3 regions of the Mesorhizobium sp. ISC11 genome follow, and region 1 is predicted to be linked to each of the others. Evidence: riboswitches for the same ligand, from Rfam matches in the RefSeq annotation. Region 1 holds a riboswitch; each other region holds the start of a gene.

Region 1 (3,268 bases):
CGCCTAAGCCGATTGCGCGGCCAAGCGCTGCTACAACGTCGGCCAGCGGGATCAGCGTCGAGCCATAGGCGATCGACAGCAGAGCGAGAGCGGCGATCGCCGCCGCTCCCGCCAGCATGGCCAACGCAAATGCCGGATGGCGCAAGCTCAAAATGCTTCCGGGTGCATGGCCTTGGCGATCTTGTCGATCGCTTCGATGTTGGCGGGTCCAGGCGTCAGCTCGGCGTAGCGGAGGGCAACGAAGCGCTCGTTCTTGACCGCGTCGGTCTCCTTCATGGCCGGATGCGCCTTCAGGAAGTCGAGCAGCTTCTTGTAGCCGCCACCGTCCTGGTAATCGAGCAGGATGAGGAATTGCGGATTGCGCGACGCCACCGTTTCCCAATCCGTGTTGCCCCAGCTGGTGTCCATGTCAGCCATGATGTTGTCGCCGCCGGCGGCAGTGATCATGGCGCTGGGGATGGCGAACTTGCCTGCGGTGAACGGCTTGTCCTCGCCGGAATCGTAGAGGAACACCCGCGTGCCCTTGGCGCTGCCGACCTTGGCGGTGATGTCGGCGAGCTGCGCCTTCCAGCCAGAGACAAGCTTTTCCGCCTCTGTCTCCTTGCCGAAGATCTTGCCCAGCTTTTCGACGTCGCCATAGAGCAGGTCCATCGAGGCGGCGGGGCGGCTCTTGTCGAGATGGACGCAGCTTTCCGTCAGCACCAGCGTCTTGATGCCGTGCGGGGCAAGCGTGTCGGGCGTCACCTCGCCACCCGGCTTCATGCCGTAGTACCAGCCGGCGAAGAAGAAATCCGGCTCCACGGCCACGAGGTTTTCGAGCGTCGGATATTTCGGCGCCAGCTCCGGGATCGAACCCTGCTCTGCCTTGAATTCGGAACCGACCTTGTACCATCCGGTGATGCCCGTCAGGCCGACGATTGACGGCTGCAATTTCAGCGCGAAAGCCATCTCGGCCATGTTCAGATCATGGATGACAGCGCGCTTCGGCGGCGCGTCGAAGGTCAGCGGCTTGCCGCAGCTGTCGACGGTTACCGGGAAGGCGAAGGCGGTCGAGGTCAGCAGCGAGACGGCAAGCGAAAAAGCGAGGCGTTTCACGGGTATGCTCCTTGTGGGTGGGATCGGGTCGACTATGGAACGGCTTCAATCACGACGGCGGCGCGGCACGGTTCGGAACCTCGAACACCGTCAACTCTCGATCCTCGGTCGGATGGCGCAGGCGCAGCACATCGATGCCGAAAATCTCGCGGATCAGCTGTTGGGCCAGCGCTTCGCGCGGTGCGGCGAGCGCTTGCAGGCGGGCATGATTCATCACCGCAACCCTGGTGGCGAAGGGTGCTACCAGCGCCAGATCGTGCAGCACCGCGATCACCGTCATCTCGAAGCCTGCCACGAGATCGAGCAGTTCGCCGCGGGCGCGCGGGTCCAGATGGTTGGTCGGTTCGTCGAGGAACAGGATTTTGGGCTGCTGGGCGATGGCGCGCGCCAGTTGGGCGCGCTGGCGCTCGCCGCCCGACAGCGAGCCGACGGTGCGGCCAAGCAGCGGCAGCAGGCCGGTCCGGCGCAGCGCCTCGACGGCGATATCGCGTTCCTCGCGCCTGCGCCGCAGCCCGGCGTGCGGGACCCGGCCAAGCTCGACATAATCGATCACCGCCAGCCGCGGATCGGGCTGGTCGGTCTGGCCGACAACGGCGATATGCAACGCCCGCTCGGCGGCCGAAATCCTGTCCAGCCCGCGTCCGCCAAGCTTCACCTCGCCGGAACTTGGCCGCAGCATGCCCGACAGCATGCGCAGCAGCGTCGTCTTGCCGGCGCCGTTGGGACCGATGATGGCAAGGCGATCGCCAGCGGCCACCGAGAAGCTGACCGCCTGGACCAGATTCCGCCCATTCGCCATGGCACAGAGGTCATGGGCTTCGAGAAGCACTGCGCTCATCGGCTGCTGCCCGCCGGATTGCGGGGACGGCAAAGCGTGCGCATGGTGATGCGATGATCGATGGAGCCGTCCAACTTTCCGTCACTTTCCAAAACTGGCGACGGAAGGAAGCTGGCGAACCGGCCGACAAGACCGGGACTCGCGTTTCCTCCCGGCACACCCCGTCCGGTCAACTCAGTGATGGCAGGTCTCCTGGCTCGCGGGTCGTTGCGCCATCCTGCCTTCCCAGCCTTGCCGGCCAGTGGCATTCACGGATTTTGCTCGCCGCTTACAGTTGCGGGGGCAGCCACGGCCTCGACCTGAACAGGCCTCACCGTGTTCCCTTTTCACCCCTCGCCTTTCGGCTCGGGGACCATCACCACTTCAGCGTAGATTTCCACCAAACGCTTCGCAATGGATTTCTCGGACGAAGTGGTGGGCCAGCTAAGGGAAACAGGCATTGCACGCTCGCTTTATGTAATAACATAACATTCTTAGGAGATGACGCGGCCCGCTGTCAAGCGAAAGCCCATGGGATCGGCGCAGATTGCACGGAATGCGCAATTTCGATCAAACTGGCCGCGCCAGGAAACGCCAAGATGATCCGGCCAATGCGAAAAGGAGCCCCATGAACCCGACCGAGAAAGCGCTGTGGTTCGTCGAGAGCCATCTGCCGGAGGCGATCTCGCTTGACGATGTCGCGCAAAGCAGCGGCGTGTCGCGTTTTCATGTGACGCGCGCCTTCGGCGCCGCAACCGGCCGCTCGGTGATGGGTTACATGCGCTCACGCCGGCTGACCGAGGCGGCGCGCAAGCTGGCCGGCGGAGCGCCCGACATCCTCGCCGTCGCGCTCGACGCCGGCTACAACTCGCATGAGGCGTTCACCCGTGCCTTCCGCGATCAGTTCGGCACCACGCCGGAACTGGTGCGCGCGCAAGGCTCGACCAACAACCTCGACCTCGTGGAGCCGATCCTGATGGACCAGTCCTTCCTCACCAATCTCGAACCACCGCGCTTCGAGACCAGCCGGCCGTTCCTGATCGCCGGCCTCGGCGAACGCTACAGCTGTGAAACCAGCGCCGGGATTCCGATGCAGTGGCAGCGTTTTGCACCCTATATCGGCAACATCCCCGGCGAGATCTCAGGCGTTTTCTACGGCGTGTGCCTTAACGGCGACGACGCGGGCAATTTCGACTATGTCGTCGGCGTCGAAGTGTCCGGCTTTGCGGATCTGCCGAAGGACTTCTATCGGGTGCGGGTGCCGGCGCAGAAATATGCGGTGTTCTCGCACCGCGAGCACATCTCATCCATCCGCCGGACGATCAACACGATCTGGAACAGTTGGCTGCCCGACTC
Region 2 (3,268 bases), 1.6 Mb from region 1:
CAATGTCGACGATGAACGTGTCGAAGTCGTCATGCTCGTGGTCGAATGCGCCGTCATGATGGGACTTGCGGTTTTCGATGTCGTCCTCGACGGCGAGACCGAGCCCGAGCAGCACCGAGGGATCGACCTTGCCATGCGAGGTCGGCACAATCTTCACCGCGCGGGCGGAGTGTTCGCCAATGATGGCATTGGCGCGGGCGGTGCCGGCGGCGTCCATCAGGTCGCTCTTCGACAGGATGATCAGGTCGGCGCAGGCGATCTGGTCCTCGAACAGTTCTTCCACCGGATCGTCGTGGTCGAGCGTCTCGTCCCCGGCGCGCTGCGCCTGGAGGGCCTCCATGTCGTTGGCGACGCGGCCTTCGGCCAATGCCGGTCCGTCGACCACGGCGATGACGCCATCGACGGTCACCCGGCTTTTCACGCTCGGCCACTGAAAGGCCTGGACCAGCGGCTTGGGCAGTGCCAGGCCCGAGGTTTCGATCAGGATATGGTCGACCTTCGGCGTCAGCGACAGGATTTGGTCGAGCGCCGGGACGAAATCATCGGCGACAGTGCAGCAGATACAGCCATTGGCCAGTTCTACGATGTTTTCCTCGGGGCAGGTGTCGATACCGCATCCCTTGAGGATCTCGCCATCGATGCCGATGTCGCCGAATTCGTTGACGATGATGGCGATGCGCTTGCCGCCGGCGTTTTCCAGGAGATGGCGGACCAGCGTCGTCTTGCCGGCGCCGAGGAAGCCGGTGACGACGGTGCAGGGAACGCGGGATACGGAAGTGGTCATGGTCAATCCTTCAGCATGTCGATGGGTGGAATGCGGGCCACGAGGCCGCGCTTGAGGCTATCGGGGCGGCCACGCCACGGGATCAGGCCATCTTTCGAGGTGGCGAAGAGCTTTGCGCCTGTCACGAGGTCGGCGCCGCTGGTCGCGGTCAGGTCGCCGAAGACATAGCTCCAGCAGCCGTCGCGCAGGATCGCGGCGCTGAGGCGCCGCTTGCAATTGCCAAGGCATTCGACGCTGCGGATGCGGATATCGTCGCCAGCGGCGGCGCGGCGCGTGTCGTCCGTCAGCAACTCGCCGGCGCGGGGATGAGCGTCGGAGCCGGTCTCATTGCGGCAGGAGCCGCAGACGATGATGGTGACGCCGGCCAAGGCATCATCATGGCCGGAAATATCCGCTGTGCCAGCCGAAAAACTGCTGTCGTGGTCCAAAGATCGGGCTCCTTGCCCGGAAACCCGCCGGGCGATCGGATTCTACAGTCGCAGACGGCAGGTCTCCTGGCTCGCGAGTCATCGCCTTGGGTAGCCGCCTTCCCGGGAATTCCCAGTGGTTTTCGGCCTTGGCTCTTCGCTTACAGTTGCGGGGACAGCCGCGGATTTGGGATTTTGCCCCGCACCGCATTCCCTCTTAGCCCTTGCCGTTGCGGGCAAGGGACCATCTGGAACCGGATTTAGGCTTTTGCGGGCGGCGGTGTCAACGCGAGCTTACGACACGGCTATGTCGGCCAGCGCCGGACCCAAATCCCCGGCAGGCGTCACTTCGATGCGTTCGAGCCCGAGCCAGCCCTGCATCTGCTTCAGTTCCTCGAACAGCTCCGCAGCGGTTTCAGGCGGCGCACCGGGCTCGGCATAGGCCGCATGGACCCGCAGTATGCTGGCCGGACGGTCGGCCTTGAGGTCGACGCGTGCCACGATCCTGTCGCCGAGCAGGAACGGCAGGACATAATAGCCGTATTGCCGCTTGTCGGCCGGCGTGTAGATCTCGATGCGGTAGTGGAAGTCGAACAGCCGCTCTGTGCGCGAGCGTTCGAAGACGACAGGATCGAACGGCGCCAGCAGGGCGCGGGCCTCGATCTTGCGCGGCAGACGCGCGTCTTTATGAAGATAGGCGGGCTTGTCCCAGCCTTCGACGCGCACCGGCAGCAACTCGCCCGTTTCAACCAGTTCCTCCAGCCGGCCTTTCATATCGGCCGGCGACAGGCGGAAATAATCGCGCAAATCGCCTGAAGTCGCCACGCCGTGGGCGCGGGCGGAAATGCGCAGCAATTCGCGGTGCGCGTCCTCAGGCGTCGGCACCGGCAGATCGAGGATCGCCTGCGGCAGCACGCGCTCGGGCAGGTCATAGAAGCGCTCGAAACCGCGGCGGTGCGCCGTGGTGATGCGGCCGGCCCAGAACAGCCATTCGAAGGCGTGTTTGGCATGGCTCCAGCCCCACCAGCCGCCCGAACCTTTCTGGCCCTCCAGCGCGGAAGCGGCGATCGGGCCGCGCTCGGCGACCTCGCGGTAGATCTCTTCGATGTAGGCGGCGTGCTCGCGGCCCCATTTGGCGAGACCTAGATACATTTCCTCGCCCCGCTCGGCGCGCTGCATGCGCCAGCGCATCAGCGGGTATGTCTCGACCGGCAGGAAGGAGGCCTCGTGCGCCCAATATTCGAAAACCATGCGCTTGCGCGTCACGGCCGCGTTGTCGAGCAGAGCGAGCGGGTAAGGGCCAAGGCGCGAATAGAGCGGCATATAATGAGCGCGCACCACCGCGCTGACGGAATCGATCTGCAACAGGCCGGTGCGGGAGAGCGTGCGGGCAAAATGCCGGCGGTCGGGCGTGCCGGTCGGGCGAGGATCGAGGAACCCCTGGGCGGCAAGGGCGATGCGCCGGGCCATCGGGAGCGAGATCTTTTCCTTCATGCAGGTATCACTTTGACGTGTTTTGACCGAGGGTCGAATGGCTGATTCCAACCCATGCTAGCAGGGTTTTGGCGGCATCCATGTCAGGAGAGAAAAGTGGAGTAAAAAGCGAAGGAAATCAAACAGGAGCGGATCGGACCAGTTTGCCGCGATATGCCGTCCAGGTCGATGTTTTGAACAAGGTTTGACTTGCTTCGCTGGAAGTGCTGCGCTAACCCTCGCCGCGTTGCAGCATAGGCCCTTAAAACGGTTCAGCGGTTAAACTGTCACGCTTCCGCATTAGGGTCCGGTGCTGTAATCAACGTGGATTGGCGCCAACGGAAAGCCGAGCATGAACGCACTCTTGAGCTCATACCTGCCCATCGTCCTGTTCATAGGCGTGGCGCTGGTTGTCGGCCTGGCGCTGCTGGCCGCGCCCTTCCTGGTGGCCTACCGCAATCCCGATCCCGAAAAGCTTTCCGCCTACGAGTGCGGTTTCAACTCGTTCGACGACGCCCGCATGAAGTTCGACATCCGTTTCTACCTGGTGTCGATCCTGTTCATCATCTTCGACCTGGAAGTAGCCTTCCTGTTTCCGTGGGCG
Region 3 (3,268 bases), 1.5 Mb from region 1:
AGGCTGACGCCGACCAGGAACAGGAAGGTCGAGGCGATGCAGCGCGCGTAAATCTTCCACCAGCCGAAGGCGGTCAGGCCGGGATCGGTGTAGCCGAAGAACTCCAGATCCCAGGTGAAATGGTAGCTTGCCATGGCGATCAGCGCGATGCCGCGCACGATGTCGATGGCGACGATGCGCTTTGGTCGATCCTGAACGGGCGCGGTCGGCGTTTGGATGCTCATGGTCTCGCATTCTGATTCAGCCCCGCTGGAGGACTATCACGGTTGCCCAGGACAAAAGAAGACCGGCAACCCTGCCGATAACGCCGGATCAGCCGCGGCATTGGGCCAGTGCCGGAAAGCCTTTGGCCGGCTTCGCTTTTGCCGGATGCACGTCGGTTTTCTCTTATTGGCGCTGAGGTCGCCACGGCAGATTTGACCCGGTGAATCTGCTTCGGGGAAGCAATGTCCACCCATGTGCGCCATCCGATCTGGCTACCGGCCCTCAAGGCCGCGGACGCGCGCACCTTCGCTTCGCTCTATGCGGTCGAATCCTTCGCCCGCGCCACGGTGTCGAGCGTCATCCCGATCCAGGCTTACGAGATCCTGCACAACGAGCAGATCGTCTCGATCCTCTACACCGTCGTGGCGATGCTCGGCCTGTCGGTGACATTGTTCATGCCGATGCTGATCCGCCGTTTCGCCCGGCGCTGGGTCTACACGGCGGGCGCCTGCCTGCTGGCCATCGGCTCGCTGTTCTTCGTCACCGACACGCTTGCCGGGCAACTGGCCGGCATGCTGTGCCGGGTGATGGGAGCCAGCGCGCTGTCGATCACGCTCAACCTCTACATCATGGACCACATCCGCAAGACCGACTTCATGCAGGCCGAATCGCTGCGCATGGCGTGGTCGATGCTGGCCTGGACCGGTGGGCCGACGCTCGGCATCTTCCTCTACACGCGCTTCGGCGTCTATGCCGCGCATGGCGCGGTGGCCGTGTTCGCGTTAGCGCTGCTGGCATTGTTCTGGACCTACCGGCTCGGCGACAACCCGTCGATCCGTCCCGGCAAGACGCGACCAGCCAATCCGCTCGCCAATATCGGCCGCTTCATCGCCCAGCCCAGGCTCAGGCTGGCCTGGCTGATCGCGTTTGGGCGCTCCTGTTTCTGGACGACGTTCTTCGTCTATGGGCCGCTGTTCATGGTCATTACGGGTGAGGGCAAGCTGGCCGGCGGCCTGCTGGTTTCGGCCGGCAACGCGCTTTTGTTCATGGCGATTTTCTGGGGCAAGGCGGGAAAGCGCTTTGGCGGCCGCAGGACCATGACATTTGCCTATTTCGCCATGTCGGTCGCGCTTCTGGAGGCGGGCTTCGTCGGCGAAACCGTGCCGCTGCTCACCGGCGCCTTCTTGCTCTGCGGCGCCTTCTTCACCATTGCGCTCGATGCGCTCGGCTCGACCGCCTTCATGCGCTCGGTGCGCTCCTATGAAAGATCGCAGATGGCGGCGGTCTATCGCACCTATCTCGACTTTTCCGAGCTGACGCCGCCGCTGGTCTATTCGGTGGTGCTGGCCTTCTTCGGCCTGGGCTCGGTGTTCGTCACGCTTGGCCTGCTGGCGGCGGTCTGCGGCTTCGTGACGTGGCGCTATCTGCCGAAATCGCTTTGACCTTCATGGCGCATTCGCAACGGTCGCCGGCGGAATTTGGTTTGCCGGACGCGAGGATTCTGCCTATAGTCGCCGGTGTCGCCGGTTCCATTTTGGAGCCAAGAGGGAATGCGGTAAGGGCGGATTTCGCCCAATGCCGTGGCTGCCCCCGCAACTGTGTGCGGTAGTCCTCTCCATATGCCACTGAAGATTTTTCTTCGGGAAGGTGGGGAAGGACGCTGATCCGTGAGCCAGGAGACCTGCCGGCGACAGGAAACTGACTTCGATGCCCTCGGGTGGAGGGCGAAAGGACAAGACATGACTACCGCTTCCGTCTCCCTCGGCGCTTCCGTCTCCTCGCAGTCGCGCTTCATGCAGCTCGCGCTTGCCGCGCTGCTCGGCATTTTCGTGATGGGCTTTGTCGGCTTCTCGCATATCGATGCGGTCCACAATGCGGCTCACGACTATCGCCATTCGATGGCATTTCCCTGCCACTGACGAGGGGCTGACATCATGAACCTGTTTCGCAACGTCGTGTTCATCGCGGCGATCGCAGGGCTCGTGGCCGGCGTCGTTCTTGCCTGCATGCAGGCCTATGCGACCGTGCCGCTGATCCTGAAGGCGGAAGTCTACGAACAGGCGGGCGGCGGGCATCACCATGACCATGCCGCTCCGGCAGCAGCGAATAGCAATGCCATGAGCGCAGCCGCTCCGGCCCCTGCCGAAGCGACTGCTGCGGCGGAAGACGAGGGCTGGGCGCCGGCAGACGGTTTCGAGCGTTTCGCCTTCAGCGTGCTTGCCAACATCGTCACCGGCATCGGCTTCGGGTTGATCCTGGTCGCGGTTTCCGAATTCGCCGGCGGCATCGGTGGTTGGCGCCAGGGCGTGTTCTGGGGCCTGGCCGGCTTTGCCGTGTTCACGCTGGCACCGGGCCTCGGCCTGCCGCCGGAACTGCCGGCCATGCCGGCCGCCGATCTCACCCAGCGCCAGATCTGGTGGTGGGCAACGGTGGCGGCAACCGCTGCCGGTCTCGGCCTGATCGCGTTCCGCAAGTCGCTGCCGCTGGCGATCCTTGCCGTCCTTTTGATCGTCGCACCGCATGTTGTCGGGGCACCGCAGCCCGACAGTTACGAGACGGCGATTCCGGAAGGGCTGCATCACCAGTTCGTGGTGGCGGTGACCGTGACCAATCTGGTGTTCTGGCTGGTGCTCGGCGCGGTTGTCGGCGTGGTGCGCGGCCGCTTCACCGGCACCGCGACCAGCCTGCGCGACAGCTTTGCCTGATCGCAAGACACTGACCTTCCTCATCGGCGGTGCGCGCTCCGGCAAGAGCGCGCACGCCGAAATTTTGGCGACCGCCTTGCCGCCGCCCTGGACCTATATCGCCACGGCGCAAGCCTATGATGACGAGATGCGTGAGCGCATCGCGTTGCACCGGTCGCGGCGCGGCGAAGGCTGGACGACCATCGACGCACCGCTCGATCTCGCGGGCGCGCTTGCCGCCTTGCCGGACGATCGGCCGGTGCTTGTCGACTGCCTGACGCTGTGGCTGACCAACCATATGCTGGCCGAACACGATCTGGACCTTGAATGCCGGCGATTGGCGGAGGTGTTGTCGCGGCCGCGCGGCCCCTGGTTCGTGG

The links. A riboswitch is a leader RNA that binds a small molecule or an ion and turns the genes downstream of it on or off. The one in region 1 is predicted to bind cobalamin.
Region 2: linked by a shared signal. The riboswitch ahead of RPF88_RS04580 (DUF1636 family protein) and the one ahead of RPF88_RS12450 (ABC transporter ATP-binding protein) in region 1 are both predicted to bind cobalamin.
Region 3: linked by a shared signal. The riboswitch ahead of RPF88_RS04860 (CbtB domain-containing protein) and the one ahead of RPF88_RS12450 (ABC transporter ATP-binding protein) in region 1 are both predicted to bind cobalamin.

The regions. Positions count from the first base shown of each region.
Region 1 covers NZ_JAVSPW010000001.1:2,491,069-2,494,336, forward strand. The annotation lists gene RPF88_RS12440 (FecCD family ABC transporter permease) at 1-118, opposite strand, end outside; gene RPF88_RS12445 (ABC transporter substrate-binding protein) at 148-1,095, opposite strand; gene RPF88_RS12450 (ABC transporter ATP-binding protein) at 1,145-1,933, opposite strand; cobalamin riboswitch at 2,099-2,305, opposite strand; gene RPF88_RS12455 (AraC family transcriptional regulator) at 2,541-3,268, shown strand, end outside.
Region 2 covers NZ_JAVSPW010000001.1:910,644-913,911, forward strand. The annotation lists gene cobW (cobalamin biosynthesis protein CobW) at 1-784, opposite strand, end outside; gene RPF88_RS04580 (DUF1636 family protein) at 787-1,212, opposite strand; cobalamin riboswitch at 1,252-1,455, opposite strand; gene RPF88_RS04585 (winged helix-turn-helix domain-containing protein) at 1,486-2,685, opposite strand; gene RPF88_RS04590 (NADH-quinone oxidoreductase subunit A) at 3,017-3,268, shown strand, end outside.
Region 3 covers NZ_JAVSPW010000001.1:962,290-965,557, forward strand. The annotation lists gene RPF88_RS04850 (heparan-alpha-glucosaminide N-acetyltransferase) at 1-224, opposite strand, end outside; gene RPF88_RS04855 (MFS transporter) at 447-1,646, shown strand; cobalamin riboswitch at 1,703-1,907, shown strand; gene RPF88_RS04860 (CbtB domain-containing protein) at 1,944-2,123, shown strand; gene RPF88_RS04865 (CbtA family protein) at 2,139-2,909, shown strand; gene cobU (bifunctional adenosylcobinamide kinase/adenosylcobinamide-phosphate guanylyltransferase) at 2,902-3,268, shown strand, end outside.